3 regions of the Paenibacillus paludis genome follow, and region 3 is predicted to be linked to each of the others. Evidence: riboswitches for the same ligand, from Rfam matches in the RefSeq annotation. Region 3 holds a riboswitch; each other region holds the start of a gene.

Evidence for each region. A riboswitch is a leader RNA that binds a small molecule or an ion and turns the genes downstream of it on or off. The one in region 3 is predicted to bind thiamine pyrophosphate.
Region 1: linked by a shared signal. The riboswitch ahead of ACAN56_RS09290 (ABC transporter substrate-binding protein) and the one ahead of ACAN56_RS07785 (ABC transporter ATP-binding protein) in region 3 are both predicted to bind thiamine pyrophosphate.
Region 2: linked by a shared signal. The riboswitch ahead of thiC (phosphomethylpyrimidine synthase ThiC) and the one ahead of ACAN56_RS07785 (ABC transporter ATP-binding protein) in region 3 are both predicted to bind thiamine pyrophosphate.

The regions. Positions count from the first base shown of each region.
Region 1 is NZ_JBGJZP010000004.1:127,479-132,127, forward strand. It holds gene ACAN56_RS09275 (ABC transporter ATP-binding protein) at 1-301, opposite strand, end outside; gene ACAN56_RS09280 (ABC transporter permease) at 321-1,082, opposite strand; gene ACAN56_RS09285 (thiamine-binding protein) at 1,079-1,372, opposite strand; gene ACAN56_RS09290 (ABC transporter substrate-binding protein) at 1,449-2,519, opposite strand; TPP riboswitch at 2,644-2,754, opposite strand; gene ACAN56_RS09295 (hypothetical protein) at 2,828-4,225, opposite strand; gene ACAN56_RS09300 (sigma-70 family RNA polymerase sigma factor) at 4,203-4,649, opposite strand, start outside.
Region 2 is NZ_JBGJZP010000027.1:23,132-27,780, forward strand. It holds gene ACAN56_RS31605 (PadR family transcriptional regulator) at 124-666, shown strand; gene ACAN56_RS31610 (SDR family oxidoreductase) at 697-1,515, shown strand; TPP riboswitch at 1,599-1,705, shown strand; gene thiC (phosphomethylpyrimidine synthase ThiC) at 1,810-3,588, shown strand; gene ACAN56_RS31620 (response regulator transcription factor) at 3,789-4,649, shown strand, end outside.
Region 3 is NZ_JBGJZP010000003.1:263,586-268,234, forward strand. It holds gene ACAN56_RS07775 (ABC transporter substrate-binding protein) at 1-1,007, opposite strand, end outside; gene ACAN56_RS07780 (ABC transporter permease) at 1,004-1,780, opposite strand; gene ACAN56_RS07785 (ABC transporter ATP-binding protein) at 1,761-2,525, opposite strand; TPP riboswitch at 2,677-2,780, opposite strand; gene ACAN56_RS07790 (amino acid ABC transporter substrate-binding protein) at 3,055-3,888, shown strand; gene ACAN56_RS07795 (amino acid ABC transporter permease) at 3,943-4,611, shown strand; gene ACAN56_RS07800 (amino acid ABC transporter ATP-binding protein) at 4,624-4,649, shown strand, end outside.

The sequences.
Region 1 (4,649 bases), on a different contig from region 3:
TCTCTCCGCGCTGCCCTGTAACAAGGTTGCCGTTCATGCTTACCGTTCCGGCATCCGGCAGCTCCAGGCCCCCGATAATATGGAATAAAGTGCTTTTTCCGCAGCCTGAGGGTCCGACAATTGAGACGAATTCCTGCGGCTGCACTGTTAAGGATACGTTGTCCAGCACGCGGGTTTCGCGGCGGCGGTGGGTGAAGGTTTTGGAGACTCCTTTTACCTCAAGTGCAGGCGGTAAGGTCCTGGATTCAGGAATGCCGGCTGCTTCAGTGCCGGATGGCGGGTTATCTGTAATATGCGGCATTGTCGGCCATCCTCCTTTTCTAGGAACTTTTGCGCGGTTTCCAGCGCACCAGCCATTTCTCCAGCAGCGCGATAAGTGCGAACAGCACAAGACTGAGCAGCACGATGATGGCAATGGCGACGAATACGCGGTCTGTGCGGTAAGCGGATTTTTGCAGCAGCATGTAGTAGCCGATGCCCTTGTCAGCGCCGATCCATTCCGCGACAACAGCGCCCATTACGGCGTAGGTGGCCGAAATTTTAAGTCCCGAGAACAGGGCGGGCAGGGAGCCCGGAAGCTCCAGCTTGGTGAAGATCTGCCATTTGTTCGCGCCGGCCATCTTCATATAGTTCAGCATGGTCCGGTCGCTTTGCATCAGGCCGCCCATGGCAGCGACTGAAACCGGGAAGAAGCAGACCAGCGTAATCAGCACAATCTTCGGCAGCAGCCCGAAGCCGAACCAGATAATCAGCAGCGGCGCGAGCGCAATGGAGGGCACATTTTGACTGAGAATGAGCAGCGGGTAGAGCGCTCTCTTGAGCCAAGGCAGCAGATGCAGCAGCAGGGCAACAATAAGACCCACGCCTGTGCCGATAGGGAAGCCGATCAGGGTAAGGCGCAGCGTAGCCGCTGTATGTGCCCAAATGCCGGAAGCATTGCCCGAGGTTTCCCGGGCGATATCGCTTGGGCTGGGAAGAATCCATGACTCGATATGGAACAGGGATACCGAAACTTGCCATAACCCCAGAAAAAAGACGACCGCCACAAGGGGCGGCCAAATCTGTTTCCAATACGATCTCACGGCCGGTATTTCTCCGTCAGCTTGTCCATGCTGATTCCATTCGGGTTATGGGCAATTTTGATCTGGGAGATGACGCTCGGACTGCCTGCTGCAATCAGCGCTTCATGCATCTGGCGCACAACCTCAAGCAGCTCGGTGATGTCGCCCTCCATCGTGGTCTCCAGCGGGTTCACCTGATGTTTCACACCGGATTTCTGAATCACTTCGATGGCTTTGTCCACGTAAGGAATCGAATCCTCGTTGTTCGGAGTTTTGGGAATTACCTGAATGCTTAGCAATGTATTGGCCACAACATATCAATCCTCTCAGTTTAAATGGGTAATCTGCGTACAGCGCGAAACGAACATTCAATCACTTCATCCTTAATCAGTTAGCTGGCAAAAACTCATTCGTAAATGTGCTTGGAACATCCAGCGGCTGATCGAGCAGCTTCAGGCCATACATCCAGTCGGCGTAATCCTGCCAGACCTCGCTCTTCTGCTCGCCCCAGCGGACGGCATCATCCTTGTATTTCGGGCTGATCCATTTCTGGCTGGCCAGGACCAGCTTGGGATCCAGCTCGGGAACAGCTTTGGAAAGAATGGCTGCGGCTTCCTCCGGCTGATCAATGGCGTATTGATAACCTTTCGAGGTAGCCTTAAGGAAAGCCTTCACCAGCTCCGGATGTTCGGCAATTTCCTTCTCGCTCGTAGTCAGTACCGGCGTGTAGTAATCGAGCTGGGGTGCATAATCCTTGAGGTAGAGCATGTCGAGCGGTTCTCCGCGCAGCTCCGCTTCAATCCCGGTCCAGGCATAGAAGATCCAGGCAAAATCAATGTCGCGTTTCACGGCGGTGAAGAAGTCCGCTTCACCGATGTTCACCAGCTTCACCTTTTTCACATCTCCGCCTTCGGGGTCCATAATGGCTTTCATGGCCGCTTCTTCGGCAGGGGAACCCCAGCCACCGTAGGTTTTGCCTTCGAAATCCTTCGGTGTCTTAATATTGCGGTCTTTCGGTGCAGCGAACCCGGAGGTATTATGCTGAATGATAGCGGCGATGGACACGAGCGGCACCTTCTGCAGGCGGGCCAGCGTCAGCGCCTCTTGGGCACTGATGCCAAAAGCAGCTTCGCCCGAGGTAACCATCGTGTCGGACCCGGCAGCACCCGGCTGCACGATTTCAACATCCAGCCCTTCCTCTTCGTAATAGCCCAGCTCTTTTGCCGCATAAAGCCCGGTATGATTTGTATTCGGCGTCCAGTCCAGCGCGACCTTGACCTTGGTCAGCTCCTTCGGAGCGTCCGTTGCTGCCCCGGCAGTGGTTTCAGGAGCAGTGGTGCTGTTCCCGGCAGTGTCTGCTGCATTCCCGCCAGAGTTCCCATTGCTATTGCCGCATCCGGCAATGGCAAAGACCAGCATGCAGGTGAGGCTGAGCTTTAATACTTTTGTGACTCCCATTTCTCTTCTTCTCTCCTTCCAGCAACCCTAGTCTTCCAAATTCTGAATAGTCCCATACAAAAAAGGCGCCCCGAGAATCGGGACACCAGTTACTTGCGCGAGGTTGTGCTTGGGCCATAAACGGCCGTAAGCGATTGACGATTCCTACGCTGGCATTATCCAGATCAGGTATAAGGGTCAGTATCTTGTGGGATACAATCTCAGCCGGCCAATTCCAGCACCCCTGGTACTATGAAGTTATAGGTATTGCTGTGTTCTTACGGTGTATTATAGACGCCCGCTCCATAGTTGTCCAGTAGCAACTCTGCTTAGCTATCAAGCTTCAGCGGCAGGCGCCACGGCCCTTTGAGCAGAAAATGCGGCTCGGACAGCTTAAACCGCAGCTTATCCTCCCCGGGTTTTGTTTCTAAATGGAGGGTTTTCATCACGCCGTAGGTCTGGTCGGTATTCACCCAAGAGAATGAGCTGTTGTCCGCCTGCCCCGGATAGCGAATAAGGAAATACTTCAGCGTCCGTAGTTTTGCGGCATTGAAATTCACATTCACATCGACGCTGGCAGCCGTCTCGCCGGTACGTTCAATGCGGGTGAACTCTACCGGAAAGCCCGCGATTTCCGCGCGTGTGTGGAGCATTTTCTCCTGGCCGATATCAGGCAGCGGAATCTCTACTTCTGCAGATACGGCGTCACGATCTGAAACTTCAATATAAGGAATGAAGACCGTATAAGGCCAAGTGCCCGCCCCGGCAGTCTCATGAAACCGGAAGTCGGAAGGATAGGACATGGATTCAGGCTGCTCCAGTGCCGCCTTTTCTCCTGCCGCGTTCTCTATATAGAGACCTGATCCAGGCACCAGCGGCTCCAGTCCGTAAGAATGGACAGTCAGCCCGGATTCCGCCGTCAGAGTGGGCAATAACTGGACACGGACAAGCCCGCCGCCAAGGTCCACCGGAAAAGCAGTAATCCGCACATCCTGCTGTATATCGCTTGCGCCGAGTTCCCCGAGCTCCTCAGCTGTCTTCGGAGCGGTGAGCTGTAACGGACCAATGGTTGTGCCGCCCAGATGCAGGGTTAGAAGATTATCCTTCTTCAGTTGCAGCGCTTGAGTTGAACTGTAGCTGCCGTACCACTCTCCCTCCGAGGACGAACGCATATAAGAGGTGAAAGTATAGCGGTTACCGCCGATATCTGCCTCAAACTCGCTGACTTCAGGGACTTTCCGGCCGCGAAGCGTAATGCTCCCGCCAAGCTCTTGCAGGAGAACGGCATCTACGGTCAGACTTCCGTCCCCCACAGCAATGTCATAGGGTTTGCTCAGTACATAGATCCGGTCACCGGGGCTGTTCTCCACAACAGTGCCGAAGCCAGGAAGGAAACTCAGCGCCTTTCTTAACCCGGCCTGTACCTCAGGAGAGAAAGCGAGCATACCGGCAGCGATGAGTATTACTGCCGCTGCGGCCGCGAAGATATTCCGCCTCCGGGATCTCCAGGCGAGGGAACGGAAGGTGTGGACAGCGGCTTCGGGCTCCAGACGGGCAAGTGTACATGCTTTGACGCGGGCGAGCGAAGCTGCCTCCTCTTCGTCTGCCAGGTGCGGACCTTGGTCAACCTCCGGCAGAACACCTAAGGCAAGCTCTGCATCGCTGAAGCTCATAGAATCAATCATCCCGAACAGGCGCTGTTCCTCAATTTTCATGTCTTTGGCCATGTTGAGCCTCCTTTCCCTGACTCTCAGACAGGCCTAGCGCCTGCTTGATCAGCGTCCGGCAACGGTATAAGCGGCTTTCGACTGCCCTTTTACTGAGACTGAAGGTTTGCGCTAGCTGATCAAGGCTCTCATAAAGGAAATATCTGCGCAGAAACAGGCTGCGGTCCGGTTCGCCCAGCTGCTGCACGCAGCCGATCAATTCACTGGCCGTCTCTCGGGAAAGAACTTCCTGTTCGGCGGAAATCTCATTCCATGTAGCTCTGGAGGCAGCTGCTTCTCCGGTTCCGCCCCGGCGCAGCAGCTTGCGTCTCAGGTCCAGCGCTTTGTATTTGGCCAGCAGGAACAGCCAGGTGCGGAAGGAGGCGCGCTCGGGCTCATAACGGCTGATTCCGCTCCATGCCGCCATAAACACATCGCTCACACA
Region 2 (4,649 bases), on a different contig from region 3:
GCATTCACTGCTGACTTCACTCGGTTTTTTTTGCTTAAATATTATATATTGACGTGATATATATTGGTCTGATATATTACTGAGTGTAATATGTAGATGTTTTTAAATAAGGAGGAGCTATTCTTGAACAGTCAGGATGTTATTTTAGGCTTGCTCATGAAAGAAGCGTTGACTGGCTACGAAATAAAGCAGTTATTGGAGAATGTGTTGTCTAATTTCTATAGCTCTAGTTATGGCACGATTTATCCTACGCTTGCCCGAATGGAGAAGGAAGAATTAATAACCAAGGAAATTGTGCCCCAGAAAGGTAAGCCAAACAAGAATGTTTATAACATAACGGCTAAAGGGCGAGATTGTTTTAACGACTATTTACTAGCGCCACTAGAGGGAGACAGTAGTAAGAAATCCGATTTTATGATGAGGCTATATTTTGGCCGATTTGTGGGGTATGACAAGGTGATTTTCTGGTTGAAGCAAGTACAAGAGGAATCACAAAAAAAGTTAGATCAGTTATTAGAGCAGTATTCACATTATAAAGATGAAATGCACCCGGCCCAGATCATTTGCATCCAGATTGGGATAGCAGAATATAAAGCTAAACTTGCAACCATTGCCGAGGGATTGTTAAGCATGGAGCAGTTAGAGGAAGAGAAGAGCAGTATTTAGCGAATTCAGATACTTTTAGGAGGAATTTTAATGAAAACAATTTTTATCACGGGTGCTTCATCTGGCATTGGGAGAGCTACAGTAAAACATTTTGCTGAAAGAGGATGGAACGTAGTAGCCACGATGCGTGCACCTGAAAAAGAAACTGAATTCATTACATTGGACAATGTGTTGGTGTTGCGGTTAGATGTTGAGAAAACAGATACCATTCAATCTGCATTAGCTGAAGCTATTCAGCGGTTTGGTAAAATTGACGTTCTCCTGAACAATGCCGGATATGGGTCAATGGGGCTTATAGAAGTAGCTACGGATGAGCAGATCCGCAGACAATTTGAAGTGAATGTGTTTGGTCTTATTAGTATGACTAAAGCCATGCTGCCTCATTTTAGATCTAATCAGGAAGGGTTGCTAATCAACATCTCTTCAATGGGAGGGATCGTGACCTTTCCTACGATGTCTCTGTATCACTCCACTAAATTCGCGGTAGAAGGTTTTTCTGAATCCGTATCTTTTGAATTAGCATCACAAAACATCAAAGTAAAGTTGATTGAACCAGGAGCCATTAGCACGGACTTTGGCGGAAGATCGATGGAGTTCTTTTTTAATGATGGCTTAACGGATTATAAATCATTTACTACTGCCTTTCTGGGTAAATTAGGGGAAATGGAAAAAGCTCCAGACTATGCCTCGGCACCAGAACTTGTAGCTGACACTATTTATCAAGCGGCCACAGACGGTACAAGCAAATTCCGTTATGTAGTGGGAGAAGATGCGAAAATGCTCATAAGCATGAAGAAAAATACGGTTGAGGAAGAGTATCTAAGTAATATAGCTCAGCATTTTTCATAAAAGAGGACATGTTTATCCAAAGCTCTATTAAGAACACCGTTGACATTTGCTGGATTTCTCTGTAACTTAAACATAACTAAATAAGAAACCACTAGGGGAGCCTGAATAGGCTGAGACGGGAAAAATGCATTCCCGGACCCTTGAACCTGATCTGGATCATACCAGCGTAGGAAAGTGGAGCCGGACCTTTATTTCATTGTTGGCGTTAGCCTTATATGGATTTTTGAGCCGCTCCATGTGGAGCGGCTTTTTTGCGCGTTTTCTTATTTACTCAAACCTTAAGGAGGAAATAAGATGCCGAATCAAGAGAAGAAACATGAGGTCGATCTGTGTGCTTTTCCGGGAAGTCACAAGGTGTATGTGGAGGGCTCACGGCCTGATATTCAAGTTCCGATGCGCGAGATTACATTAAGCCGAACCTCGGGTACGGCCGGAGAAGCGGAGAATGCTCCTGTCCGTGTCTATGATACAAGCGGGCCTTATACTAACGATGAAGCCTATAGCGATATCCGCAAGGGGTTAACGCCTCACAGGCTTCAGTGGATCGCGGAGCGGGGAGATGCCGAATCTTACGAAGGAAGAACGGTCAAGCCGGAGGATAACGGGAATCTCACGGAGAAGTCGGCGGCAGAGGTGTTTCCGGGATTGCAGCGTCGGCCCTTGAGAGCCAGAGAAGGCGGCAATGTCAGCCAGCTGCATTATGCGCGCAGAGGCCTGATTACGTCGGAGATGGAATTTATCGCAATCCGGGAAAATGTAACCCCTGAGTTTGTTAGAGAGGAAGTAGCCAGCGGCCGTGCGATCATTCCAGCGAATATTAACCATCCTGAGAGTGAACCGATGATTATCGGGCGGAATTTCCTGGTGAAGATCAATGCCAATATCGGGAATTCGGCGGTGTCCTCTTCCATTGATGAAGAAGTTGAGAAGATGAGATGGGCTACCCGCTGGGGAGCGGATAATATTATGGATCTGTCGACAGGCAAAAATATTCACACCACCCGTGAATGGATTATCCGCAACTCTCCGGTACCTATCGGGACAGTGCCTATCTATCAGGCTTTGGAAAAGGTAAACGGCAAGGCTGAGGATTTAACTTGGGAGGTATACCGGGACACTCTGATCGAGCAGGCGGAGCAAGGAGTGGATTATTTCACCATTCACGCCGGGGTACTGCTGCGTTACATCCCATTAACGGCCAAAAGAATGACGGGCATCGTCTCCAGAGGGGGTTCGATTATGGCGGCCTGGTGCCTGGCCCATCATCAGGAGAACTTTCTCTATACACATTTCGAGGATATTTGTGAAATCATGAAGGCTTATGATGTGGCGTTCTCTTTGGGTGACGGGCTGCGGCCAGGCTCCATTGCCGATGCTAATGATGAAGCCCAGTTTGCCGAGCTGGAGACGTTGGGTGAATTAACCTCGCTTGCCTGGAAGCATGATGTTCAGGTGATGGTGGAAGGCCCGGGCCATGTGCCGATGCATCTGATCAAAGAGAATATGGATAAACAGCTTGAGCTCTGCCATGGCGCTCCTTTTTACACACTGGGTCCACTGACTACGGATATTGCACCCGGCTATGATCATATCACCTCGGCTATTGGAGCGGCGATGATCGGCTGGTTCGGCACGGCGATGTTGTGTTATGTTACCCCGAAGGAGCATCTAGGATTGCCTAACAAAAATGATGTGCGGGAAGGCGTCATCACCTATAAAATTGCCGCCCATGCAGCCGACTTGGCCAAAGGACACAAGGGGGCGCAGGATCGGGATAACGCACTCTCCAAAGCGCGCTTCGAGTTCCGTTGGCGGGATCAGTTCCATTTGTCACTCGACCCGGAACGGGCGCTGGAATATCATGATGAGACCCTTCCGGCGGAAGGGGCCAAAACGGCTCATTTCTGCTCTATGTGTGGACCCAAGTTCTGTAGTATGCGCATTTCTCATGGTATCCGCGATACGGCGAGGTTGCAGGATGGACAAGAAGAACCGGAGCAAGAGATGATTGCCGCAGGGATGCGGGACAAAGCAGAAGAGTTTAAGGAAGGCGGAGGTCTGATCTATAAATAAACTGTCGGTCGGGGACTATAGCCTAATCGCCCTCCTCCCTCTCAATTGACAGTCTCCGGGCGTATACCTATAATGTAAATCAGATTATGAAAGCTGTTTCATTTCTGATAGATAAGTTTGTTTCAATGAGATGGAACCCCTTAATCAAGCGGGTTTCATTTTGTTTTTTAGTGTATTTTTGTTCGTAAAAAGGAGAAGCCATGGACACAACGTTCTGCAAAATATTGGTGGTGGACGATGAAATGCTGGTACGGCAGGGGATAATCCATCTGCTGGACTGGGAAGGGGAAGGGTTTCAGATTGCGGGCGAGGCCTCCAACGGAAGAGAGGCTTTTGAATTAATTGAATTACAGCGTCCGCATATCATCCTGACCGATATCGTTATGCCTGTGATGGACGGGGAAGAGCTGATCCGGCTCGTCAAGGGGATGTATCCGGAAATTGAGGTGATCGTGCTCAGCAGCTTCAGTGAGTTCGAATATGTGCGTTCGACCTTCCAAAGCGGGGTTGCCGATTATATCCTGAAGCCCAGACTGGAGGCCGCTTCACTGCTTGCCGTTCTGAAAAAAACGGCGCAGCGGATTCCGCTGCTTCAGCATGTGGACTGGAGAAGCGACAAGCGGCAATCTGCGGACTATATTCTGGACAAACTGGTTTCCGGCTTTCCAGTGGAGTACGACGAGGAAGCGCTGCGGGTAACATTCCCCTTTCCGGGATTTGTGCTGCTAATTGCTGATACGGGCGACGAACCCGCTGCGAATAGCCGCAAAGAGGAGTGGCTGGAGAACAGCATTCGTTCTCTGCTGCAAAGCAGCGGCAGCAGGGTGACCTTCCGCCGGCTGTCTCCGCTGGAGGGGCATGTCCGCCTGTTGTTTAATCTGGAGGAGGCTGGGTATGAGGCGCTCGTCCGTCTTGCAGATCAGGTATTCACCGCGGGCATCCGTGCAAATATGTTCCTGAATCTCGCGGTCAGCCGGGTTTTCACTGAGCTGAGTGAACTGCATACGATCTATACGGATGATCTGATGAAGCTGCTGGACCGCCGCTTCTTTCTCCCGGAT
Region 3 (4,649 bases):
TTCTCGGACAGCCACGTGTGCACGTTCTCCCAGGATTTCTCCTCCTGCTGTCCAAAAGGCAGTTTTCCTGCATCCATCAGCGGCAGAAGGATTTCCAGACTTTTTGTCTCGATTGCTTGGTCGAGCGGGGCGGTAGCATCTTCGTGTGCAAACAATATTTCAAGTGCCTGCTGAGGCTGCTCCTGTACGAATTGCTGTCCTTTGCGTGCCGCATTCATGAACTTCCGGTAGTCACCCTCCTTATCCAACAAGCCCTGTTCACTGGCAACAAGCACAAGCTCATAATAGTCCGGTACTCCGTAGTCCGTCGGATCGAATGAAGTGACGGGGTGGCCTTCTTTTTCCAATATCAATGCCTCATGATTAATAAATCCGCCGATAATGCCGTCTGCGCGTCCGGTAGAAAGAGCAGGAATAAGATCGAATCCAACATCAATCAGGTTCAGTGAAGCCGGATCGCCTCCGTCGTATTTGACCATTGTCCGGAGCATCGCTTCATACAGGGGAATGGAGGAGTATCCGGCATTTTTGCCTGTGAGTTCTTTCGGGCCGGTTATCCCGCTCTCTGCGGGGACCAGAAGATGATTGAGCGGATGCCTTACGAGCGCTGCGACAGATTTTACAGGTATTCCTTCACTCCGCGCCATTAGTACCTGTGGTTGGTAGCTGAGAGCCAGATCGACTTTGCCTGCGGCGACAAGCTTCAAAGCATCATTGCTGTCCGCCGGCATTTGAATGTCCACCTCCAGCCCTTCTTCGGCAAAATAGCCATTCTGCTGAGCAGCATACAGGAAGGAATGAACTGCGTTCGGATACCAGTCGAGCATTATAGTCAGCTTGTGCGGTTTGCCGCTGGAATTCTCTGGAGAAGCGGCGGAGGTATCCGGGGCTTTTGCGCTGGCGCAGCCGCTTAAGAGGGTAAGCAGGCATAACAACAATAAGTATGGAATAAGGCGGTGTGATTTCTTATGTGTGGAAGGATTGCGATACAGCTCAGGATGGGTCATCGGTAAAATCCTCTTTTCTGCAATATGAGTTTTTCGAGCACGGCGATACTGAGAAACAAGGCTACACCCAAAGCGGACAGCAGCAATACGGCGGCGAACATTTCTGCACTTTGCAGATTGCCGGCCATCCGCCGGCTGAAATAACCAAGCCCCCGGCTGCCGCCCAGCCATTCCCCGATCGTCGCTCCGATCACACAGTAGACGATAGAAAGCTTAAGTCCGGAGAAAAAGGAGGGCAGCGCCAGCGGAATCTGCGTCTTGCGCAATATCTGCCAGCGGTTTGCCCCAAGCGTCAGGAGAAGGTCTCTGTACAGGCTGCCGCTTTGCCGCAGACCGTCATAGACGGCTACCACAACAGGAAAAAAGGCAGTCAGAAAGACGACAGCAACCTTGCCCCACAGGGTATAGCCGAACCACATAATAAAAATAGGTGAGAGCGCGATCAGCGGAATGGTCTGGCTGATAATCAGCATGGGATAAAGTGCTTTGGCGAGCGGAGCGAACATATGCATGCCGGTACCCAGCAGTGTTCCGCAGACAACCGAGAGGGCAAACCCGATCAGTGTCTCCTGCAACGTGGCGGGCAAATGCTCTCCGAACAGCAGCCCCCGCTTTTCAATCAGCGCTGTCCAAATTGCACTTGGCCCCGGGAGAATAAATGAAGGGATCATGTTCAGCTGTGCTGTGATCTCCCATGCCGCAATAAGCAGCACCACAAGCAGTAGAAAGGGGCCATAAGTCCGCAGCTGTTTCTTATACCATAGAGCTCTCATGCAATCTACACTCCAAATCCTCCCGCAGGGCAACAAACTGCGGTTCATAATTCATTTTGTAATGTCTGGGTCTCGGCAAAGTGACGATCAGCTCCTGCAGCCCGCCGCCAGAGCCGCCGGTCATCAAATAAATCCGGTCGCTGAGCAGCAGCGCTTCTTCAAGATCATGAGTGATGAACAGAACGGACTTATCGAGCCCGCCCCACAGCTCCAGCAGCCAGCGGTGCATCTCCCGTTTGGTGATCGCGTCCAGCGCTCCAAACGGTTCGTCAAGCAGCAGCAGTTCGTTGCCAGCAGCTAGTGTGCGCAGCAGGGCGACCCGCTGGCGCATCCCGCCGGACAGCTCCTGCGGATAAGCATTTTCCTTGCCGGAAAGGCCAAAGCGGCCGAGCATTCCGCGGATCCGGGCGAGTGCCTCGTGCCGGCTAGAGTCCTGCTTCAGCTCCCAGGGAAGCAGGCAATTGTCCAGCACGGTCCTCCAAGGCAGCAGCAGGTCCTGCTGCGGCATATAAGCGATCTGTCCAAGCCGCGAGCGTGTCGAACGAGAGCAGCGTCCATGTACGGTTATTTCACCGCCGGACGGCTCAAGCAGGCCGGCAATGATTTTGAACAGTGTGCTTTTCCCGCAGCCGCTGGCTCCAACAACGGAAATGAATTCGCCTTGGCGGACGGTCATTGAAAGACCGGAGAATACCGGATTCCTAGTCGCTGCAAACGAATAAGTCAGGTTGGTTATAGTGAGCATATTGGAATGTGGAAACCTCCTGCGGGCGTAGTTTGTTTAACGTTACTTGCCTGATCGGCGGCAACAGCAGACACAAGAAAGACCCATTCATTTCCGGAGGAAATAAATGGGTCTGAACGTCACAGTCAGTTAGCTTAGTGCGGCTCCGCTGAACAATTCTGCTCCACTTCCCTCCGCTGGTATGATCCAGATCAGGTTCCAAGGGTCCGGAGCTTAAAGCTCCGTCTCAGTCGGCCGACTCCCCTAGTGAAATAACAGGTCAATATTGAATTTGCAATTGCTAATTAATATACCATATCCCGGCAGTTTGTAAAGAGAAGCAGTCGCTCACATTGCTGCAGTCCGGTTATGAACAGCGTGATCATACCGGCGGGAATCGCCTCTTTGCCGGAGCGGTACCGTTTCGGCTGGTATAAGTAGAGGTTTGACTGAAGATGCAAAAAACTTGATGAAGCAGCGGTGCTTTTGGGCAAGATAAGCAAGTGTCCATGCAGTGAAAAATAGAGGGATTTTGAAAGGGGTTCATGTGATGAAGAAGCTTAGTCTGATTATCCTGCTGCTGCTAACTCTGCTGCCGGCAGGGGCATGCGGCAATAATAACAATACAGCGCCTGCGGCTACTGCCGCGCCCACAGAAGGAGCGGCGGCTCCGGCCGGGCAGAACTCACTGGAAGCTGTTAAAGCGAGTGGCAAGCTGCGTATTGGTACGGAAGGGACATATGCTCCGTTTACTTTTCATGATGCAGAGGGCAAGCTTACCGGTTTTGATGTGGAGATTGCCAAGGAGATTACGAAACGGCTGGGGGTGGAACCCGAATTTGTAGAAACCCAATGGGATGGCCTGTTTGCCGGCATGGATGCCAAACGTTTTGATACGATATTCAACGAGGTTTCGATCACGGATGAACGCAAGGTGAAATATGATTTCTCTGAGCCGTATATCGTCTCTAAGGGAGTGCTGATCGTGCGCGAGGATAACCAGGATATTACAGCCTTCGCGGATCTTAAAGGGAAGAAGGCAGGTCAATCGCTGACCAGCAACCTGTCCGATATCGCCCGGGAGAACGGTGCGGAGATCGTCGCTGTGGATGGCTTCAACCAGGCCATAGACCTGCTGACCTCCGGCCGGATTGATGCGACCGTAAATGACGGCTTGTCCTATCTCGACTTAAAGAAGCAAAAACCAGATGCAAAGATCAAACAGGTGGATGAAACGGCCGAGGGGTCGCAAAGTGCGGCAGTTTTCCTCAAAGGAAACGAAGAGCTGGTTAATGCTGTCAGCAATGCGCTGGCTGAAATGAAGAGCGATGGAACCTATCTGAAAATATCGGAGAAGTACTTTGGGGCGGATGTGTCCAAATAACAAATGGAGCTGGCGCGAAGTTGCAGCCGAGTGTCCAAAAAGGATGTCTGAACGATGGATGACCGGAAAATTGGGATTTTCATGGATTCACTGCTGCCCCTGTTTAAAGCGGGGGTGGCTTATACCCTTCCGCTGGCGCTTGTTTCCTTTGCGCTTGGATTGCTGCTAGCTGTTCTTACCGCGCTGTTCCGTCTCTCCTCATGGAGAATCCCGAAGCTGATTGCCCGGTTCTACGTCTGGGTTATCCGCGGAACACCGCTGCTGGTACAGCTCTTTATTATCTTTTATGGACTTCCGGCGGCAGGGATTGTGCTGGATCCTTTTATTGCCGCTGTAATCGGTTTTACACTCAGTGTTGGAGCCTATTCTTCGGAAATCGTCCGGGCAGCCATCCTGTCCATACATAAAGGCCAATGGGAAGCTGCCTTTTCCGTCGGAATGAGCCGGGGGCAGGCACTGCGGCGGATTATTCTGCCTCAAGCGGCGCGTGTATCGGTTCCGCCCTTGTCGAACTCTTTTATCAGTCTCGTAAAGGATACCTCCCTGGCGGCAAGCATTACGTACGTAGAGATGTTCAAAACAGCGCAGCAGATCACGGCGACCACCTACGAACCGCTGCTGCTCTATAGTGAGGCTGCATTATTCTACCTGCTGTTCTGCTCCGTGCTGTCCGCGCTGCAAAATGTCCTGGAACAGCGGTTTGACCGTTATTCGGCGAGATAAGGAGGAAATCACTTGATTGAAATTCGCGGCCTGCATAA